3 regions of the Pseudoalteromonas phenolica genome follow, and region 1 is predicted to be linked to each of the others. Evidence: predicted binding sites of a transcription regulator. Region 1 holds the regulator's gene; each other region holds the start of a gene.
The links. The regulator ArgR, encoded in region 1, controls arginine synthesis, uptake and breakdown. The targets are predictions, from matches to a motif close to ANTGAATANNTATTCANT.

Region 1 (6,870 bases):
GCTGATAGCGCAGAGCCAGAACGCGTAATTACTAAAGTTGAACGTATTGAGTCTAAAAAGCCATTATTTATTTTTTTAGATGGTACATGGCGTGAAGCGAAAAAGATGTTTAGAAAGAGTGAATATTTAGATACTTTCCCGGTGCTTTCTGTGTCCCCTGACTCTCTATCAGACTATAAACTCAGAGTTGCTCCGCATGCTCATCAGCTAGGTACAGCAGAAGTCGCGTGTGTTGTTTTGGCAGAATCAGGAGAAAGCTCTGCAGCAGAGAAGTTAACAGCGCACTTTATTGACTTTAGAGATGCTTACTTAAAAGGAAAAAGAAGTTTAAGTTAAATTCATATCCTCTAAACGAAGAAACGCGGCTCTGTGAGCCGCGTTGACGGAATCTTCTAAGCATCCTGCTTTGGTTTCGAGCTGATCAACTCCATACAATCAATTTCCTTTCACTCGCATTTTTGTTATTTAGCGAGTACTACTTCCTGTAGTGTCCTTCATTGGCTTTATGCCAAACATCCATATGCCCTTATCCGAGCTTCCTGCCATTATCCATAACAAATTTGGCCACCATGGCTCCATAAAATCCTATATACATCCTGTATGGCTCACCTTGAGCACTCATCCTGTTATTCCATAGGTTAATTAAACCGTATTTGGCAATAATTAACTATTACATTCCATTACACATCATGTGTTAGATTGCCTTCACTGGCTTCCTTAAAGTATGTAATAATTTTAATAGAGTTATGTAGCAAAAAAAGGCTGTAAACCTAATTACAGAGTAGATTGATTAAATAGTATTTTTTTAACTTAATGATAAATATAGTTTATTTTTATTTTTGCTGTTTTGTTAAGCTGTTTTTTACTTCAAAGCGACAGTTAAAGTGAGAGATCTCTTACAATGTTAGCTGCTAATTAGACGTTAATAGAAAATCAAGTTACAGTTTTTAATCGGTAAAAGGGTGTACTTTGGAATTAGAATAGTTAAAATTAGTTGATAATAATTATTGTTTGGCTTTGGAGGCCTTATGAAAAAAGCATTGGCTATTCTACTCTCAACCGTTACGTGTTTACCTGCTATGGCGGCCGAAGAAATCAACATTTATTCTTTTCGTCAGCCTTTTTTAATCCAACCTATCCTTGACGATTTCACCAAGCAAACAGGCATCAAAACGAATGTGGTTTTTGCAAAAAAAGGATTAATAGAAAGAGTTAAGCGTGAAGGTAAACATAGCCGTGCTGATGTGGTTTTAACATCAAACTTCAGTGCTTTAATGCAGTTAGAATCAATGGATTTAACGCAGCCAATTAAAAGCGATGTCGTAAATAAAAATGTACCTGCTAGTTTCCGTGATCCAGAGGGGCAGTGGGTTGCACTGACTAAACGTGTTCGTAACGTATATTCTTCTAAAGAGCGCTTAGGTAAATTAGATACGTTAACTTATGAAGAATTGGCTGATGTAAAGTATAAAGGCAAAATTTGTACTCGCTCTGGTAAGCACCCTTATAACCTTGGGTTAGTTGCGTCTATGGTCGCGCATCATGGTGAAGCAGAGACTAAATCATGGCTTGAAGGGGTTAAAGCAAATTTAGCTAGAAAGCCGCAAGGTAATGATAGAGCGCAAGTAAAAGCAGTAAAAGAGGGCTTATGCGATCTTGCATTAGGTAACAGCTATTACTTTGGTAAAATGCTACAAGATGAAAAGCAAAAGCCGTGGGCTGATTCGGTTTATATCAACTTCCCGAATCAGAAAAATCGAGGCGCTCACTTAAATGTTTCGGGTGTTGTTCTAACTAAATATTCGAAAAATAAAGAAAACGCCTTGAAACTTATTGAGTTTATGACAGACAATAAGGCGCAAAATATGTATGCGTCAATGAATATGGAATATCCAGTTAAACCAGGTGTGGCGCTTTCTGAACTTGTGGCATCTTGGGGTGAGTTTAAGGAAGATAACTTACCGTTGTCGGAAATTAGTAAATATCGTCCTTTAGCCCTTAAGCTAATCGATGAGGTAAAATTTGATCTTTAATGCAATCATTACTTTCTCTGTCTAAATGGCAGATTTTTGCTTGGCTGATAGGTGCATGCTTATCAGCACCACTGGCATTTTTAATTTACGAGTCGCTGCAAGGCGACTCTGACGTTTTTACGCATCTGTGGGATACGGTGCTATGGGACTATATCTATAATACCCTTGTCCTCATTGCGGGTGTGCTCCTTTTAAGTTGTTTGATTGCTTTACCACTTGGCTGGTTAACCGCTTATTGTCAATTTCCAGGCAAAAAATACTTCGAATGGGCATTAATGTTACCTTTGGCAATGCCTACCTACATTATTGCTTATGTTTACACTGATTTATTTGATTATGCTGGGCCTGTACAAATTGCTTTAAGAGCGTGGTTTGGATGGCAATCACCAGATGATTATTGGTTCTTTGATATTCGAACATTAGGTGGTGCAATCGTGATGATTGCATTGGTTTTATATCCTTACCTCTACCTCATTTTTAAAACTGCTTTGCGTGAGCAGTCATTTAAGTTATTACAAGCTAGTCAGCTAATGGGTATGAGCCCATTGCAAAGCTTCTTCAAAGTCAGTTTACCTCTTGCGAGGGGCGCGATTGTTGCTGCACTTGCTTTGATCAGCATGGAAACCATGGCTGATTTTGCGACTGTGCATTATTTTGCTGTCAGCACACTCACAACGGCAGTTTATGATACTTGGCTCGGTTATTATTCTTTAACAGCAGCAGCGAAAATTTCTGGGATCATGTTACTGTTCTTATTTGTGGTCATCACACTAGAAAAGATCAGCCGCAAAAATACCACAGTGCATGAAAGGCAAAGTGCCGTGAACGACACGCATTTATATACGCTATCAGGTAAATACGCTTGGCTTGCCAGTATCTACTGTATCGTGGTGTTATTTTTTGCTTTTGCTTTACCGGTTGGCGTACTTGTCAGCTATTCAATAGATTATTTTGATCAAGCATGGAACTCTGAGTTTTTCTTGTATGCTTGGCAGAGCTTGAAGATTTCTCTTTGGGTGAGTGTAATAGCAATCGCTTTAAGTATTATCGTGTTGTTTTATCAACGTATCGGTGAACAAAAATCTAAAGCGTTGCCCGGACGAGTTTCTAGTACCGGCTATGCACTACCGGGGACTGTATTAGCAATTGCGGTTCTACTGCCTCTAACTTTGCTGGATACAAAATTAAATGACTGGCTAGAAGGCACCGCATTTGAGCCTGGTCTGCTTTTTAGCGGTACTATTTTTGCCATGGTATTTGCCTATGTAGTGCGCTTTTATGCCATTGCACAGGGCGCAGTTGAAGCAAGCTATGTACGAATTAGTCCCTCGCTTGATATGGCAAGCCAAAGTATGGGTAAGAATTTTGCGCAAATGCTTGGTAGTGTGCACATTCCACTTTTACGGGGAGGCATCTTAACCGCAGGGTTACTCGTGTTTATCGAATGTATGAAAGAGCTTCCTGCTGCTTTATTGCTTCGTCCGTTTAATTTTGAAACCTTGGCAACCCATGTGTTCCAATATGTAAGTGACGAGCAGCTAGAGCTTGCGTCTATCTCGGCATTATTTATTGTTCTTGTTGGCTTAGTGCCTTTGTATTTTGTTAATCGCTCAATGGAGCAGCACAATTCATGAGTAGTTTGTCTTTAAAAAACTTAAGCTATCAATATGATGGCCAAAAAGTGATTGAAAATTTAGATTTAGAAGTCGCCGAAAATGAAATTGTTTGCCTATTGGGGGCCAGCGGGTGTGGCAAAACCACCACTTTAAAAGCTGTGGCAGGTTTATTAACACCTCAACATGGCCAGATTGTTATTCATGGTAAAACCATGAGTGATGACTCGCAGTTTACTGAGCCACAGCATCGAAATATCGGCATGATGTTTCAGGATTATGCGTTATTTCCTCACTTAACTGTTGCTCAAAATATCGCGTTTGGTTTAAGCAAGTTTAATAAGACTGACAAACAAGCACGTGTAAATGAAATGCTTGAGCTTGTGCATTTATCTGAATTTGCTGAGCGATATCCTCATGAGCTTTCAGGTGGTCAGCAACAACGTGTCGCCATTGCAAGAGCGCTCGCTTATAAACCTAACTTACTTCTGCTCGATGAACCCTTTTCGAATATTGATGCGCAAGTGCGTTTCCAACTTATCAATGACATTCGACAAATCATAAAAGATCAAAAGGTCTCGGCTATCTTTGTTAGCCACTCAAAAGAAGAGGCCTTTGCTTTTGCTGATAAACTGGCTGTAATGCATAAAGGTAAAATAGCTCAATTAGGCGACGCTAAAACGCTATTTGAGCAACCAGCTTGTAAAGAAGTGGCAGAATTTTTGGGGCAGGGTATTTATATACCAGCTAAAGCTGAGAGTAAGCGCGAGTTTACTACTTCATTTGGTAGATTTACTTCGACAAAAGCGTGTGAAATTGCACAAGGTGCTGGACAAATTTATATTCGACCTGCTCATATACAGTTAGAAAATGGCGTGAATAATGACGTTGAAATTCTGCAATCGCGCTTTATTGGGACCGAGTTTATTTACCAAATAAAAGTGGCTGAGCAAATCATTGAAGTGCCAGTCGAAAGTGAACATGCCCTGAATATTAATGAGCCAGTGACTTTTAAAATTAAGCCACATGCGGTAAATTTCTTTTCATAGTCATTACTTATTATAACTTGGGGTATCATGGCTCAGCCGCAGTCAGGAGTGTGTGCAGAGGCAAATCTGCATGGATTACATTTGTTTTTTAATGTGCTTGATGGTCAAGATGAGGCTGTTAGAGTAGCACTAGGGCAATGTGAACGCTTACAATCAGAATTGAGCGACCGCTTTTCTGAATCTATGGTATCGAGCTTTGTCGCCATTGGTGCACAATACTGGCCTCATATTTATCCTGAGTGTATTCCTAAAGAATTAAAAAGCTTCCCACATATTCGCTCTCACGAGCACCTCATGCACACTCAGCCGTTTGATTTGTTATATGTGATACGCTCTGACAGAGAAGATGTGAATCATTTATTTGCGCAAAGTGTCAGGCATATGTTGGCAGGTAAGGTCGAGTTAGTTGCGCATATCCGCACTTTTCGCTTTTTAGACGGTCGGGACTTTAATGGCTTCATATATGGTGCCAACACACCCCATGGGCGTTTTAAGCGTCAAGTGGCCTTAGTTCATGACTCTGAATGCTTTGAAGATCAAGGTAGCTATATTCATGTACAACGTGTGAAATTTGATCTAAACCGTTGGCAACAATTGAGTCTGAATGATCAAGAAGCCATTATGGGACGCTCTCGTTTAGAGAATGAAAAGCTTGAAAACTCACTTGCCAATAATCACGCAGCTCTATCTGAGCTTAAAAGTACTGACAATTTACCACTCTTGCTAGAGCAGAGTATGCCATTTGGAGATGTGTTTGAGCAGGGCTCTTTGTGGGTGAGTTGCGCAGCAAAGGGCGACGCTTTTGAAGCGTTGTTAAAAACTCGCGTTGGCAACGAGCAATATTACGATGCGTGGCTAGACTATTGTCAGGCTGATATGGGAGCTGCGTTTTTTGCGCCATCCGTGCAGTTTCTGCAAAAAATGGCGCAATTAACAGAAAACTAGACGTTATCGAATAAGGTTTTTACTTTCTCAAGCGTTACATCAATTTCAGAGATTTTAGCTGGCGCAATAAAAATAGTATCGTCACCGGCAATGGTACCAAGTACGCCATCAGCAGTGCCTAATGAGTCGAGTAAACGGGCAATTAGTTGAGCGGCGCCTGGGCTGGTGCGAATGATGATCATCATTTCATTGTGCATGATATCAATCACTAATTGTCTAAGTGGGCTTTTAGCTGTTGGTACGCCCATTTCTGCGGGTAAGCAGTACACCATTTCTTGTTTTGCATTACGAGTTCTAACCGCACCAAACTTACTAAGCATACGTGACACTTTACTTTGACTCACATTATCAAAGCCTTGATCTTTCAGGGCATCGACAATTTCACCCTGCGAGCCAAAGTTTTCTTCTTTTAGTAGTGCTTTGAATGCCTTTATCAGTGCTTCTTGCTTTTCGTTTGCTTGCATAATTGAACTCGTTTATTAAATATTACTTAGATTTTACACAATTCTGAATCCAGACCCAACTTTGCAATTAAAAAACAAAGTGAATTGATTGCAAGGTTTACTTAAGTGGTAGGGCATTTTTAGAAACACAAGAATGAATATTTTGAAGTGTAAAGCGAGCTTGCACGCTGAAAGCAATATTTTACAACTATAGTCGAAAAAAACCTTAAAATAGCGCCGATAAATTTGTTTTTACCTGCACTTTTCATTATCTTTACAGCACACACAATTCCACCTTCAAATTATGGAGAATTCCACATGAAAGTTGCTGTATTAGGTGCCGCTGGCGGTATCGGTCAAGCTCTATCTTTACTTCTTAAAAATGGCCTTCCTGCAGGTTCTGAGCTATCTCTATACGACGTAGCGCCAGTTGTTCCTGGTGTTGCTGTAGACCTATCTCACATCCCAACTGCAGTTAAAGTTGCAGGTTTTGGTGCAGATGATCTTGATGCAGCGCTAGCGGGTGCTGACATTGTTCTTATCCCAGCTGGTATGCCTCGTAAGCCAGGTATGGACCGTGCTGACCTTTTCAATGTTAACGCTGGTATCATCAAGACACTTGCAGAAGGTATCGTACGTAACTGTCCTAAAGCACTAGTTGGTGTTATCACTAACCCAGTAAACGGCACTGTGCCAATCGTTGCTGAAGTATTCAAAAAAGCGGGTACTTATGAAGCATCACGTGTATTCGGTGTAACAACGCTAGACGTTATCCGTTCAGAAGCAT
Region 2 (6,870 bases), on a different replicon from region 1:
GACGAAAGCACAGCTTCGTGAAGTAGAGGACTTAGTGAACGCTGAAATCCGTAAGAACTTCGCACTACAAACAGAATTAATGGACATCGACGAAGCGAAAGCAAAGGGTGCGATGGCGTTATTCGGTGAGAAGTACGATGATGAAGTACGCGTTGTTTCAATTGGCGATTACTCTATCGAATTGTGTGGTGGTACACACGTATCACGCGCTGGTGACATCGGTCTATTCAAGATTGTGTCAGAGGGCGGTATCGCAGCAGGCGTTCGTCGTATCGAAGCGGTAACCGGTGAAGATGCGGTTAACTATGTGTCTGAGCAAGAAGCACAGCTAAGTGAAATTGCAGCCCTTGTGAAAGGTGACGCAAGTAACGTACTTGAAAAAGTGGCTGCGCTTATTGAGAAATCTAAAGGCCTTGAAAAGCAAGTTACTCAGCTTAACGACAAGCTTGCAAGTGCAGCTGGTGCCTCATTAATTGAGTCAGCCGTTGATGTAAATGGCGTCAAACTATTAGTTGCAAATGTTGCGGGTACTGAATCGAAAGCACTTCGCGGCATGGTTGATGACCTTAAGAACAAGATGGGTTCTGGTGTTATCGCGCTAGGTGTTGCAAATGGCGATAAAGTAAGTCTAATTGCCGGTGTGACGAAAGATTTAGTTGGCAAAGTAAAAGCTGGCGAACTAGTTAATCACATGGCAGCACAAGTGGGCGGTAAAGGTGGCGGTCGTCCAGACATGGCCCAAGCGGGTGGCTCTCAGCCTGAAAACCTTGACGCAGCGCTGCAAAGCGTTAAAGCATGGGTGAGCGAAAAGACGCAATAATTGCGATGTAACTCGTGGCATTAATTGTTCAAAAATTTGGTGGCACTTCGGTAGGCTCGATTGAGCGTATCGAGGCTGTCGCCGATATCATCATAAAAACCCAACAACAGGGTCATCAAGTCGTTGCCGTTGTCTCTGCAATGTCTGGTGAAACCAATCGTTTAATCTCTCTCGCACACGAGATCGACAGCCGTCCTAGCAGTCGTGAACTCGATGTGTTGGTGACTACTGGCGAACAAGTGACTGCGTCGCTTTTGGCTATGGCCATCATTCGTCGTGGACATCCTGCAATTAGCTTACTTGCTGATCAAATTGGTATTCAAACTGACAATATGTTTGGTAAAGCGAGAATTGAGTCCATCTGTACCGACCGTTTAAATCAAGAAATGGAACATAACCGTATCGTGATTGTGGCGGGGTTTCAGGGGCGAGATCGAGAAGGCAATATCACGACACTCGGTCGCGGTGGCACAGACACAACCGCGGTAGAGTTAGCGGGTGCATTAAAAGCGGCTGAATGTCAGATATTCACAGACGTAGATGGTGTTTACACCACAGATCCTCGCATTGAGCCAAATGCACGTCGTCTTGAGCAAATTACCTTTGATGAAATGTTAGAGATGGCAAGCCTTGGCGCGAAAGTCTTACACTTACGTTCGGTTGAAGCGGCGGGCCACTATCGGTTACCACTTAGGGTTTTATCGAGCTTTTGCCACTCAAAAGGGACGTTAATTACTTACGAGGAGCCAGATATGAATAAAGCCCCAGTTTCAGGTGTGGCTGCAAGTAAAGATGAGGTATTAATTACGCTTAAGCAGTTACCAAATCAGCCACAGATCTTAGCAAGCCTGCTCACCGTACTGGCTGAAGCGGGCATTGCAGTAGATATGTTGACTCAATTAAACCACCAACTTGATAAAATAGACTATGCTTTTACTGTGCACAGTAATGATCATCATCAAGTTATTGAGCTTTTGACACATAAGCAAGAAAGCCTCGGTTTTGTTGAATTAGTGTGTGATAAGGAAGTGGCTAAAGTGTCTGTGATAGGCATTGGCCTGAAGTCTCATGTAGAAGTTATCGCACAGTTTTATACGGCAATGTCTCACGAGAATATTCGAGCTGACTTAGTGACAACATCCGAAATGAAAATTTCGGCTTTGCTGCCGCAAAAGTACTTAGAATTGGCTGTTAGAGCATTACACAGCACATTTTTATTGGAAAGTATTGAGTAAATTGGTTTTTTTGCTTACTTTTATGACAACTTTTCATTAAAATGAAATTGACGCGGAATCTTCTAATTTTTGGAATAACAGGAGCAATAGAATGCTAATACTAACTCGTCGAGTGGGTGAAACCCTAATGATTGGTGATGAAGTAACTGTAACTGTACTAGGTGTTAAAGGTAACCAGGTACGTATTGGTGTTAATGCACCTAAAGATGTTTCAGTTCACCGTGAAGAGATTTACATGCGAATTCAGGCTGAAAAGTCTGGTCCTGCAACAGGTAACATCTGATCAGCTTTTAGCGAATAATTTAAGGAGCCACTATTCATTAGTGGCTTTTTTTTTGCGCTAAAATAAATTTAACCGTCTCATCATCCAATGCACTTAAAGATAAATATTGTGCACCTCGCAGCGAGTAGATAAGTAGACCTTTGTCTGTTTTTATAACTTTAGTGATGTCTTGCCAATTGAACACAAAGGATTTGTATGGGTTGGCTGCTTTTATTTTATCTTCGTCAATTTCAACAGTTACTTTGGAGCCACTTGCTCTGCTGATCATCTGTCTTGCAACCCACCATGGGCGACGGTAGTAATATGACACACATTCTATAACCGCCAAAATGATTAAGAAGTTCCCTAGATAACCGTTCTCCAAGCCGTAAATTGAGACTAAACCAAGGAGAGTTAAAAAACCAACTAACGCATATTTAGGTTTATTTGCTTTGCCAAACTTTTCAGACTCGTCAAAACACTCCTGATAATAGGGTTTATCAAGGGTAAACTCGTGTTTATACATAATGACTCACATCGTTTTATGAAGTCGATATTTTAACAAAATTTATATCGACTGCGTATTTGAATTTTAAAATGTTTATTCTAATTATTGGAAAGCAATTCTTTGAATGAAGAGAATGATTAATGAATTAACTATTGGTCTTACCATTTCTTTTCTTGTTTTAGCTTGTGGTTCTTGTAACTTTTTTGTCACCTATATTTAAATTTTTCTAAATAAACTTACGCTATTTTGAATATTTTTCATATTTATCTTCCGAATGATGCTGTTTTATCAGTGTTTTAGAGTTAAGTCTTTGCTGTGGTTTGACTTTTATTATTGGTAATACCAATTTACAATGTTGTTTACAAGTTGAACTCGTTTGTTATGATGTTGAATAAATATTTATAAAAAATGATTAATGACGCAAAGTGCGTTGTGAACAAAGGGGGAGAACATGGATATAGGCGCTTTATTGCTAGAAGCTGCTAGCTTGATGCTCACTGGTATGGTGGGGGTTTTTGCTTTTTTATCTATCTTAATTTTTGCAGTGAGTAAGCTTTCACTTGTGGCTGGTGGAGATGAACCAACTAAGCCGCAACGCCAACCTGCTAAACGTCCAGTATCAAACGGCGTACCTAACGCACATATTGCTGCTATTAGTGCTGCTGTAGCTCAATACAGAACAAAATAATAAAGGGGTCCACTATGTCAAAGTTAAAATTAACTGAATTGGTTTTAAGAGACGCACACCAATCGTTGCTTGCTACGCGAATGCGCCTAGAAGATATGCTGCCGATCGCAGAGAAATTAGATAAAGCAGGGTATTGGTCTGTTGAGTCTTGGGGTGGTGCAACTTTTGATTCTTGTATTCGTTATCTAGGCGAAGATCCTTGGTACCGTATTCGCGCTTTAAAAGAAGCTATGCCAAATACCAAACAGCAAATGCTTTTGCGTGGTCAGAACTTACTGGGTTATCGTCATTATGCCGATGATGTGGTAGAGAAATTTATTGAGCGTGCACATCATAATGGTGTAGATGTTTTCCGTATTTTCGATGCCATGAATGATGTTAGAAACCTTGAAACAGCAATTAAAGCGGCGATAAAAGTCGGTGCACATGCACAGGGCACCATTTCTTACACTGTCAGTCCGGTTCACACTTTAGATATGTGGCTAGATCAGGCGAAAAAGCTTGAAGCCATGGGTTGTCACTCGATTTGTATTAAAGATATGGCGGGTTTATTAAAGCCATATGATGCAGAAGAGCTGATCACTGAGCTTAAAAATACTGTATCGGTACCAATCGCCATGCAGTGTCATGCGACAACAGGCTTAAGCACTGCCACATACCAAAAAGCCATCGATGCAGGTATTGATATGCTTGATACCGCTATTTCGTCTATGAGTATGACTTATGGCCATAGCGCCACAGAGACCATGGTGGCGATCACAGAGGGTACAGCGCGTGATACAGGTTTAAATCTTGGCGAGCTAGAAGAAATTGCGAGTTATTTCCGCGAAGTACGAAAGAAATATGCGGCATTTGAAGGTAGTTTAAAGGGCGTTGATGGCCGTATCCTACTCGCTCAAGTGCCTGGTGGCATGTTAACTAATATGGAAAACCAGCTTAAAGAACAAGGCGCGGGCGATAAGCTAGATGATGTTTTAAAAGAGATCCCAGCTGTTCGTAAAGACCTTGGTTTTATTCCGCTTGTGACACCAACATCACAAATCGTCGGTACTCAGGCGGTACTAAATGTTCTAACTGGTGAGCGTTACAAGACCATCACTAAAGAAACGGCGGGTGTGTTAAAAGGTGAGTATGGTTCAACTCCTGCTGAAGTTGACTCAGAGTTACAACAACGCGTATTAGATGGAGCTGAAGCGATCACGTGTCGCCCTGCTGATTTAATCGATGCAGAACTTGATAGCCTTGAAGCTGAGCTAGTTGCTAAAGCTAAAGAAGACAATATTGAGCTGGCTGATGATCAAGTTGATGACGTGTTAACTTATGCGTTATTCCCGCAAATCGGTCTTAAATTCCTTAAGAATCGCAATAACCCAGATGCGTTTGAGCCGAAACCAACTCTAGTTACCACTGAAAAGCCTACGCCTGCAGCAAAACCGGCTTCTCCACAAAAACAATCAACAGAGCGTTACAGCGTGCAAGTTGATGGCAAAGTATATGACGTTGTTGTGGCACCAGGTGGTGAACTTAAAGAAGTGCAAGTGAAAGACAGTGAACTTATTCCACAGTCAGCATCGGTCAGTACGAGCGAAACACTGAATGCACCGCTTGCCGGTAACATTTTTAAGTTATTGGTGCGTGCAGGAGATGCAGTCGCTGAAGGCGATGTAGTCATGATCATGGAAGCCATGAAGATGGAAACAGAAGTGCGTGCAACGCACAGCGGTACGGTTGCAAATGTCTTAGTCTCTGAAGGTGACTCTGTCGCAACGGGCGATGCCATGATTGAGCTTGCATAGGGGGTCACATGGACGGGTTGTTAAATTTATGGCAAGCAACGGGCCTTGCCAACTTTACCGTGCCAGCTCTAGTCATGATGGCGGTGGGCTGTGGTTTACTTTACCTTGCTATAGCAAAAGGGTTTGAACCTTTACTCCTTGTGCCAATTGGCTTTGGTGCAATCTTAACGAATATTCCAGTTGCAGGCTTAGCAGAGCCTGGTGGCTTGTTGTATTACGTTTATTATATCGGTATTGATAGTGGTGTTTTTCCGCTGTTGATATTTATGGGCGTGGGCGCGATGACAGACTTTAGTGCACTAATTGCAAACCCACGTATGTTATTACTGGGTGCTGCAGCGCAGTTTGGTATTTTCGCGACACTATTCGGCGCTATTGCGCTGAATTTTGTGCCGGGCTTTGAGTTTACCCTACAGGATGCCTCTGCAATTGCCATCATTGGTGGTGCGGATGGCCCAACGGCAATTTTCTTAGCATCAAAGCTCGCACCTGAACTTCTGGGCGCGATTGCAGTAGCTGCGTACTCTTATATGGCATTAGTACCAATCATTCAGCCACCGATCATGCGTGCACTAACGTCTGAAGAAGATAGAAAGATTGAAATGCCACAATTACGCCATGTGACTAAGCGTGAGAAAATAATCTTCCCGCTTGCGGTACTTGGTTTAGCGATTATGTTCTTACCGTCAGCATCTCCGCTGGTTGGTATGTTCTGTTTAGGTAACTTAATGCGTGAGTGCGGTGTTGTCGACAGGTTAAGCAATACAGCACAAAATGAGCTTATCAATATCGTGACTATTTTCTTAGGTTTAGCTGTGGGCTCTAAATTATCCGCGTCAGAATTCTTAACGGTTGAGACGTTAGGTATTTTAGTGCTTGGTGCTTTGGCTTTCTCAATTGGTACAGCGTCGGGTGTTTTCATGGCGAAAATTATGAATAAGTTCTCGAAACACCCAATTAACCCATTGGTCGGTGCGGCAGGGGTATCTGCGGTTCCAATGGCGGCGCGAGTAGTGAACAAAGTGGGCTTAGAGAATAACCCGCATAACTTCTTGTTAATGCATGCTATGGGACCAAATGTAGCGGGTGTACTTGGTAGTGCAGTTGCTGCGGGCATTTTATTAGCTCTTGTAGGGTGATCTCTAACTTAATATAAATTTCTTCCAACCTAAATGCGCAGCTTCTGGCTGCGCTTTTTTTTGTTCTGGGTTTTTACACCAAACCTCAAAATTGATTGCTTAATTAAGAGAGTTGGTATTATTAAAATATTCCTAAAATACTAGTTTTTTTAACAATTCTTTACTTTCTCTGTATTTGCTGTTTGTTTATCGGACATCATTAAAGGTATAATTATTCTTTTGGCAAAAAGCACTTCGTGCTTTTCGTCTATCATTTGTTTTCTATGTTAAAAAAGGAATAGCATGGCTAACTGGACAAAGTTAGGGCTAATTTCTTCGGCGGTTTTTGCTAGCCTCGCAGCACATAGTGCTGACTCACAAAGGGTTACGAGTAAGAACCAAGCTGAGGTTAAAGCTCTCATATCAGCTCAATCTACTTTATC
Region 3 (6,870 bases), 240 kb from region 1:
TGAATGTGCCATTACAGCCAAACAGCGAGGAGTATCGACTCTGATATCAAACCATTATGTTGATTTCACAAAACAGCTTTACCGAAGTGCTGATAAAATCACTACCTTGCAAGTCCAGCGTAACATAAGTTGTAAAGGTAGTGTTCGAAGTAAGATCGAAGAAGTCATGGCCTTGTATAAAGCTTGATTTTTATACAAGGTTTGAAAGAGCAATCCTAATTGATTACTCATTCGAAGTAAGCAAAGTCCAAACCTCTATACTTTTATGGGTTTTCGAGAATTTTCCACGATTGCATTATCTTATGCACCGACACTGTTTTAAAAGTGCAATGTGTGAACTATTGATCGGTGGCTTTATCCCCTAAAGGCGTACACTTTCATAGTGGGGTTTTCTTTCAAAAGAGAAATGATCGCTTAGCTGATAATAACGCTAACCAACCAAATAAGAATAAGCACTAAAAGAAATACAAATACGATTGATATTAAGGTAAATGAGATAAATAGATGTTTGTTTGAAAAGTCTTGGTGACGCTTGTCTTGGCTTTGAACACCAAACATAGCTGCTAAAACACTTTGAATCATGTTTAGCAGCTGCATATTAATTAAAAGCGTGAAGTGAAGTTTTCGGTGCTACTTTCGGCCTCATCAGACCCTAAAAGTAACTCAAGTAAATCTAAGTAATGAAACTGAGCACTGCTACTCTCACCTGTTAACCAAGCATACCAACTGGTATGTGCTTCAAGTTTGCACTGTTCAAGCATCTGACTATCAACTTGAACTGTATTTGTACTACATGAACATGTGCTACTGGCAACTTCTTCACTGTGATCAACAGAGTAAACTCCTGCTGATAATGTAACAACAGCTGTCACCGCAAGCATCCGTGTTTTAAGCCGACTAAACATGTGTAACTCCACCCAACAGTTATCTTTATATAATACACCGGCATTGTTCAGAAAACAAACATAGATAACGTAAAAAATTGTGCGTTAATCGCCATTGAGATAAAAAATTGATTGGTGCTTTTATTCTATTTTCTATGCTCTTTCTAGGATAATAAAACTTGGGTACAAGGTATTAATTGCGGTAAAGTAATGCCGACAACTGAAGTATCATTTAAAGAGAGTTTACCGTGCAAAAACAACCTCAATACCTTATTGCTCCTTCTATTTTATCTGCTGATTTCGCAAGACTCGGTGAAGACGTTGAGCGTGTTATTAAATCTGGCGCTGATGTCGTGCATTTCGATGTCATGGATAATCACTATGTACCTAACCTTACTTTTGGCCCTATGGTGTGTAAGGCACTGCGTGAATATGGTATTGAGGCGCCAATAGATGTGCACTTAATGGTTAAGCCTGTTGACGCCCTCATTCCAGAGTTTGCCAAAGCAGGTGCGAGTATTATCACTTTTCACCCTGAAGCCAGTGAACATATTGATAGAACCATTTCTTTAATTAAAGAGCATGGGTGCAAGGCTGGCTTAGTATTCAATCCGGCAACGCCATTACATTATCTAGATTATGTTATGGATAAACTCGATGTAATTTTACTCATGTCAGTTAATCCAGGTTTTGGTGGTCAAAGCTTTATTCCACAAACGTTAGACAAACTAAAACAAGTCCGTGAGCGTATTGACGCGTCAGGTCATGATATTCGTTTAGAAATAGATGGCGGTGTGAAAGTTGATAACATCGCTGAAATTGCTGCTGCAGGCGCTGATATGTTTGTTGCAGGTTCGGCTGTTTTTAATCAACCTGATTATGCAGAAGTTATCACGCAAATGCGTGAAGAGTTAGCGAAGGTTTAATCATGAAATATCAGGGTGTGCTATTTGATTTAGACGGTACTTTAATAGACAGTGCGCAAGATATGTACATAGCGCTGAACCTGACTTTAACTGAAGTAGCGTTTCCGGTGGTCAGTTATACGCAAGTAACGACTTGGGTTGGTAATGGTATTGAAATGCTTGTAAAACGCGCATTGAGTGGTGATATGGCAGTAAACCCAGAGTTACCTTCGAGTTTGGTTATCGATGCAGTTGCGAGATTTAAAAACCATTACAAGCAACTTGCGGGAGACTATGTTGCCTTATATCAACATGTCGAAACAGGCTTAGCAGCGACAGCGCATTTGCCAAAAGCCATTGTGACTAATAAAGATCGTATTTTTACCGAGCAACTTTTAGAAAAGTTAAACTTAACGTCTCATTTTAGAGTAATGGTGTGTGGTGATGATGGCGAGAAAAAGCCTTCGCCGGCGCCGCTTTTGAAAGCCTGTGAGGCACTTAATATTTCGCCAGAAAAGGCAATCATGATTGGTGACTCAAAGAGCGATATTATCGCCGCTAAAAGCGCAGAAATTGATGTACTCGCGCTTACTTATGGTTACAATCAAGGATTCGACTTAAAAGAGCTTGAACCTGAGTACCTATGCGACGGGTTCTTAGATATAATCCCAATCATTAATCAGCAATAAATCAGTAAATTTAATAAAGGAACAACATGACTAAACCAGTAGTGTTAAGTGGCATTCAGCCAACCGGTGGTATGACGATAGGCAATTATGTAGGCGCCATTAACCAGTGGCTAAAGTTACAACAAGATCATGATTGTTTCTTTATGCTAGTAGATTTACACGCGATCACTGTTCGCCAAGATCCTAAAATGCTACGCGAGCGCGTGTTAGATGGCGTTGCATTGTACGCTGCTTGTGGTATTGACCCTGAAAAATCAGCACTGTTTGTTCAGTCTCAAGTGCCTGAGCATGCGCAGTTGTCATGGGTACTTAACTGCTATGCACAAATGGGCGAACTGAACCGCATGACGCAGTTTAAAGATAAGTCTTCAAAGCATTCGAACAATGTAAATGTAGGCCTATTCTCATACCCAGTTTTACAAGCTGCAGATATCTTATTGTATCAAGCAGACCAAGTACCAGTCGGTGAAGATCAAAAGCAACACCTTGAATTAACTCGTGATATCGCTACGCGTTTTAATAATTTATACGGTGATGTATTCAAAGTACCAGAACCTTATATCCCTGAACTTGGTGCGCGCGTGATGAGCTTGCAAGATCCACTGAAGAAAATGTCTAAGTCGGATGAAAATCCAAATGCTTATATCATGTTGTTAGACGAGCCTAAGAAAATCGAGAAGAAGCTGAAAAAAGCGGTTACTGATTCAGACGAACAAGCACGTATTTACTTCGACCGCGATGAAAAGCCGGGTGTATCAAACCTTCTTACTTTATTGTCAGTGGCGACTAAGCGTTCAGTAGAAGATTTAGTGCCAGAGTATGCTGATAAAATGTATGGTCATTTGAAGAAAGATACCGCTGCGGCAGTGGTGAATATGATCGAACCAATTCAGGCGCGTTTTAAAGAAATTCGTGAAGATCAAACGCTTTTAGATAACATCATGCGTAATGGTGCTGAAAAAGCAGGTGCTCGCGCTGAGAAAACGCTAAAAGCGGTTTACGATGCGGTAGGCTTCATACCTCGTCCATAATTTGGTTTTATAATTCAGGCCAGGCTTAAACGCCTGGCTTTTTTATGGAAATTTCTATGTTATTAATGATCGATAATTATGACTCGTTTACCTATAACCTAGTGCAGTATTTCCAACGCTTAGATCAAGACGTTGTTGTAAAACGCAACGATGAGTTAAGTATTGCTGATATACAAGCGCTTAACCCTGAGCACATTGTGATTTCACCTGGGCCTTGTAGCCCAAATGAGGCTGGCATTTCTTTGTCTGTTGTTGAGCAATTAAAAGGTCAGTTTCCAATACTAGGAATTTGCTTGGGTCATCAAACGATTGCGCAAGCTTTGGGTGCAAAAGTGGTGAGAGCTAGGGCGGTAATGCATGGTAAAACTTCACAAATACGCCATATTAACAAAGGCATGTTTCAAGGCTTACCAGATCCACTCACCGTATGTCGCTACCATTCATTAGTCGTTGACAAAGAGAGTATACCGGCAGAGTTAGAGCTCACAGCATGGACAGAGAATGAAGCGCAACAAGTGGATGAAATAATGGGCTTATGCCATACTGAAATGGCCTTAGAAGGTGTGCAATTTCATCCTGAAGCGATACTTACAGAACAAGGTTTAGCTTTACTCAACAATTTTATTCGCCGCTTTTCTAAGTAAAAGCAACGCTTTAATAGGAATATAAGAACGTTAAATGACTGACTTATCTCGGCAATTAAGGATTTCAATCGCGCTCAATGAGCGTGCACATGATTTGTTTATTAGTCATAACTTTGCGCAGCAACAGTTAGGGTATATTCATACTCTAGACCTAAATTATGGTGAGAAGATACCGCAACGTACCATGCTTGAGGTTGAAATTGCTGCGGCAGCAAAACGAAAAGAGAGCAGCACCAGTCACCATAAATATATTGCTAAAGCCAGTAATCATCTGCATCAAATTATAGAGTCATCAATTCAGCAACAAATGGATGATATCGATAATATCTACCATGAGATTGTTGGCATTCAGGATGCGGTACCGACTATTTTAGATATATTAGGCGTTAAATCAGCGTCGGTTGGACGCCTTGAACCCTTGGTTAATGAATTAACTTGGTTAGGCAGAGACTTGGTCTCCTTAGTAAATTTACCGCAGTATCGCAAGCAAAGCTCAAAAGGTGTTACAGTCAAAGTTGACACGCCAGCACTGGCGCTTCGTTATCTTGGGCTTGAAAATTTACAAATGGTGATCCCAACATTTGCAATGCGTCATTGGATGCCCCACGATACATCGCCATTTCCATTATTAAAGCGCAAACTCCGTGATCATAGTATGACAACGGCAATTGCAGCCAAGCAATTAGCTGAGTTGAACGGTGTGAAAGAACAGCATGCTTTTACGCTAGGTATGTTATTAGATGTAGGTAAAGTCGCATTGACGCGCTTGTATCTAAGAACGTTTGAAAAGGTCTGGCAGGAAAAGGTGCGCATTGCGCGTGATAAAAACCATAAAGACCTTCACTCTGCACTTTTAGAGCTATCACCTGACCCATTATTTTTAAGAGGTTTGCTACTAAACCATTCAGCAAATCTATCGACAAAGCTAATAGAAAAAATGGCGTTTAGATATTTGCCATTTATGGCGCCGATGGAAGAGTTCGCTGCTAATTATTTACCTCAGTCGCATAGTCAGTCAGCCGATTATTTACCTCTTAGCCAGGTATTGCGAAAGGCACATGGCTACAGTCTGTATATGATCCTCAAAGACAATCAGTTTATCGAAAAGGATGAAGCAGCTCATTGGTTTGCTCACCTGGGGTTATCAAAAGAGGAACTCACTACGCTAGCAAAATGTAACTTTAATAGTTTACAGCTAACAATTTTGTAAAATTTAAGATTTTTTTTGCGACTATTCATTCAAGCCACTAATTAACTCGATTAGTGGCTTTTCCTTTTCTTAACAGTCAAATCTATCGAGTGCACCTAAATAGTTATTCACTCACTATGAAAAACTATCCCAAACCCTTGAATATCAAGGGCTCTATGAAAGTTTTAAATGAGACTTTAAGGCTTTTTTCTGAAATAATGGGTGAATGGAATTTGTGCCATACGGCTATTTTTAGCCGCAAACTAGCTACACTCAATACTAGTTTTAGCGCACCTAACTCAACTTTATGGGGATAGAAAATGACTATTAATCGTGAATTATTCGATCAGGTAATGGTACCTAATTATGCACCTTCAGCAGTTATTCCAGTTCGAGGCGAAGGTTCTCGTGTTTGGGATCAGGAAGGTCGCGAGTTTATCGACTTTGCAGGTGGTATCGCTGTTAACTGTTTAGGTCACTGTCACCCAGCATTAGTTAATGCGCTGAAAGAGCAAGGTGAAAAAATCTGGCACCTATCAAATGTAATGACAAATGAGCCAGCACTTCGTCTAGCGAAAAAATTAACAGACGCAACGTTTGCAGAAAAAGTTTACTTTGCAAACTCAGGTGCTGAAGCGAACGAAGCAGCACTTAAATTGGCGCGTCGTTTTGCACTTGATAAGTTTGGTGCTGAAAAATCACAAATCATCTCATTCAATAAAGGCTTCCACGGTCGTACTTTCTTCACTGTAACTGTGGGTGGTCAAGCTGCTTATTCAGATGGTTTCGGTCCTAAGCCAGGTGATGTTGTTCACTGTGACTATAACGATCTAGCTGCATTCGAAGCGCTAATCTCAGACAACACATGTGCTGTGATGATGGAGCCACTGCAAGGTGAAGGTGGTATCGTATCTCCAGAAGCTGATTTTGTTAAAGGTGTGCGCGAACTATGTACTAAACACAATGCGCTGCTTATTTTTGATGAAGTACAAACAGGTGTCGGCCGTACTGGTGACCTATATGCTTACCAAGGTTTAGATGTTATTCCTGACATTCTGACAACTGCAAAAGCATTAGGCGGTGGTTTCCCAATCGGTGCGATGATCACAACAACAGAAATCGCGAAGCACTTAAAAATTGGTACACACGGTTCAACTTACGGTGGTAACCCACTAGCTTGTGCTGTTGCAGAAGCTGCGTTCGATACGGTAAATGATGAAGCTGTTTTAAACGGTGTTAAAGAGAAAGAAGCACTATTCCGTGAACTGCTTACTGCGATTAATGACAAGTACAACGTATTCAGCGAAATTCGTGGTAAAGGTCTATTATTAGGTGGCGTTGTAAATGAAACATACAAAGGCCGCGCTAAAGAATTTTTAGTTGCAGGCGTAAAAGAAGGCGTGATGTCTCTTGTAGCTGGCGCTGACGTTGTTCGTTTCACGCCTTCACTGGTTATTCCTGAAGCGGATATTCGTGAAGGCATGGCGCGTTTCGAAAAAGCAGTTGCTGCAGTTGTAGCTGCAAACGC

Region 2: a site for ArgR is predicted at 3,212-3,229, ahead of PP2015_RS17830 (OadG family protein). Genes of this name have one in related genera too.
Region 3: a site for ArgR is predicted at 5,458-5,475, ahead of PP2015_RS15275 (aspartate aminotransferase family protein). Genes of this name have one in related genera too.

What each region holds. Positions count from the first base shown of each region.
Region 1 covers NZ_CP013187.1:3,160,636-3,167,505, reverse strand. Annotated here, with positions in the region: gene PP2015_RS14155 (tRNA-uridine aminocarboxypropyltransferase) at 1-336, shown strand, start outside; gene PP2015_RS14150 (Fe(3+) ABC transporter substrate-binding protein) at 1,029-2,033, shown strand; gene PP2015_RS14145 (ABC transporter permease) at 2,033-3,667, shown strand; gene PP2015_RS14140 (ABC transporter ATP-binding protein) at 3,664-4,695, shown strand; gene PP2015_RS14135 (Dyp-type peroxidase) at 4,723-5,640, shown strand; gene argR (transcriptional regulator ArgR) at 5,637-6,104, opposite strand; gene mdh (malate dehydrogenase) at 6,402-6,870, shown strand, end outside.
Region 2 covers NZ_CP013188.1:113,891-120,760, forward strand. Annotated here, with positions in the region: gene alaS (alanine--tRNA ligase) at 1-820, shown strand, start outside; gene PP2015_RS17815 (aspartate kinase) at 835-2,055, shown strand; gene csrA (carbon storage regulator CsrA) at 2,147-2,338, shown strand; gene PP2015_RS17825 (YcxB family protein) at 2,376-2,846, opposite strand; gene PP2015_RS17830 (OadG family protein) at 3,277-3,513, shown strand; gene oadA (sodium-extruding oxaloacetate decarboxylase subunit alpha) at 3,528-5,309, shown strand; gene PP2015_RS17840 (sodium ion-translocating decarboxylase subunit beta) at 5,318-6,448, shown strand; gene PP2015_RS17845 (M4 family metallopeptidase) at 6,731-6,870, shown strand, end outside.
Region 3 covers NZ_CP013187.1:3,399,959-3,406,828, reverse strand. Annotated here, with positions in the region: gene PP2015_RS15315 (Dam family site-specific DNA-(adenine-N6)-methyltransferase) at 1-187, shown strand, start outside; gene PP2015_RS15310 (DUF2970 domain-containing protein) at 415-582, opposite strand; gene PP2015_RS15305 (hypothetical protein) at 603-905, opposite strand; gene rpe (ribulose-phosphate 3-epimerase) at 1,133-1,810, shown strand; gene PP2015_RS15295 (HAD family hydrolase) at 1,813-2,478, shown strand; gene trpS (tryptophan--tRNA ligase) at 2,505-3,509, shown strand; gene PP2015_RS15285 (anthranilate synthase component II) at 3,566-4,153, shown strand; gene PP2015_RS15280 (HDOD domain-containing protein) at 4,188-5,363, shown strand; gene PP2015_RS15275 (aspartate aminotransferase family protein) at 5,663-6,870, shown strand, end outside.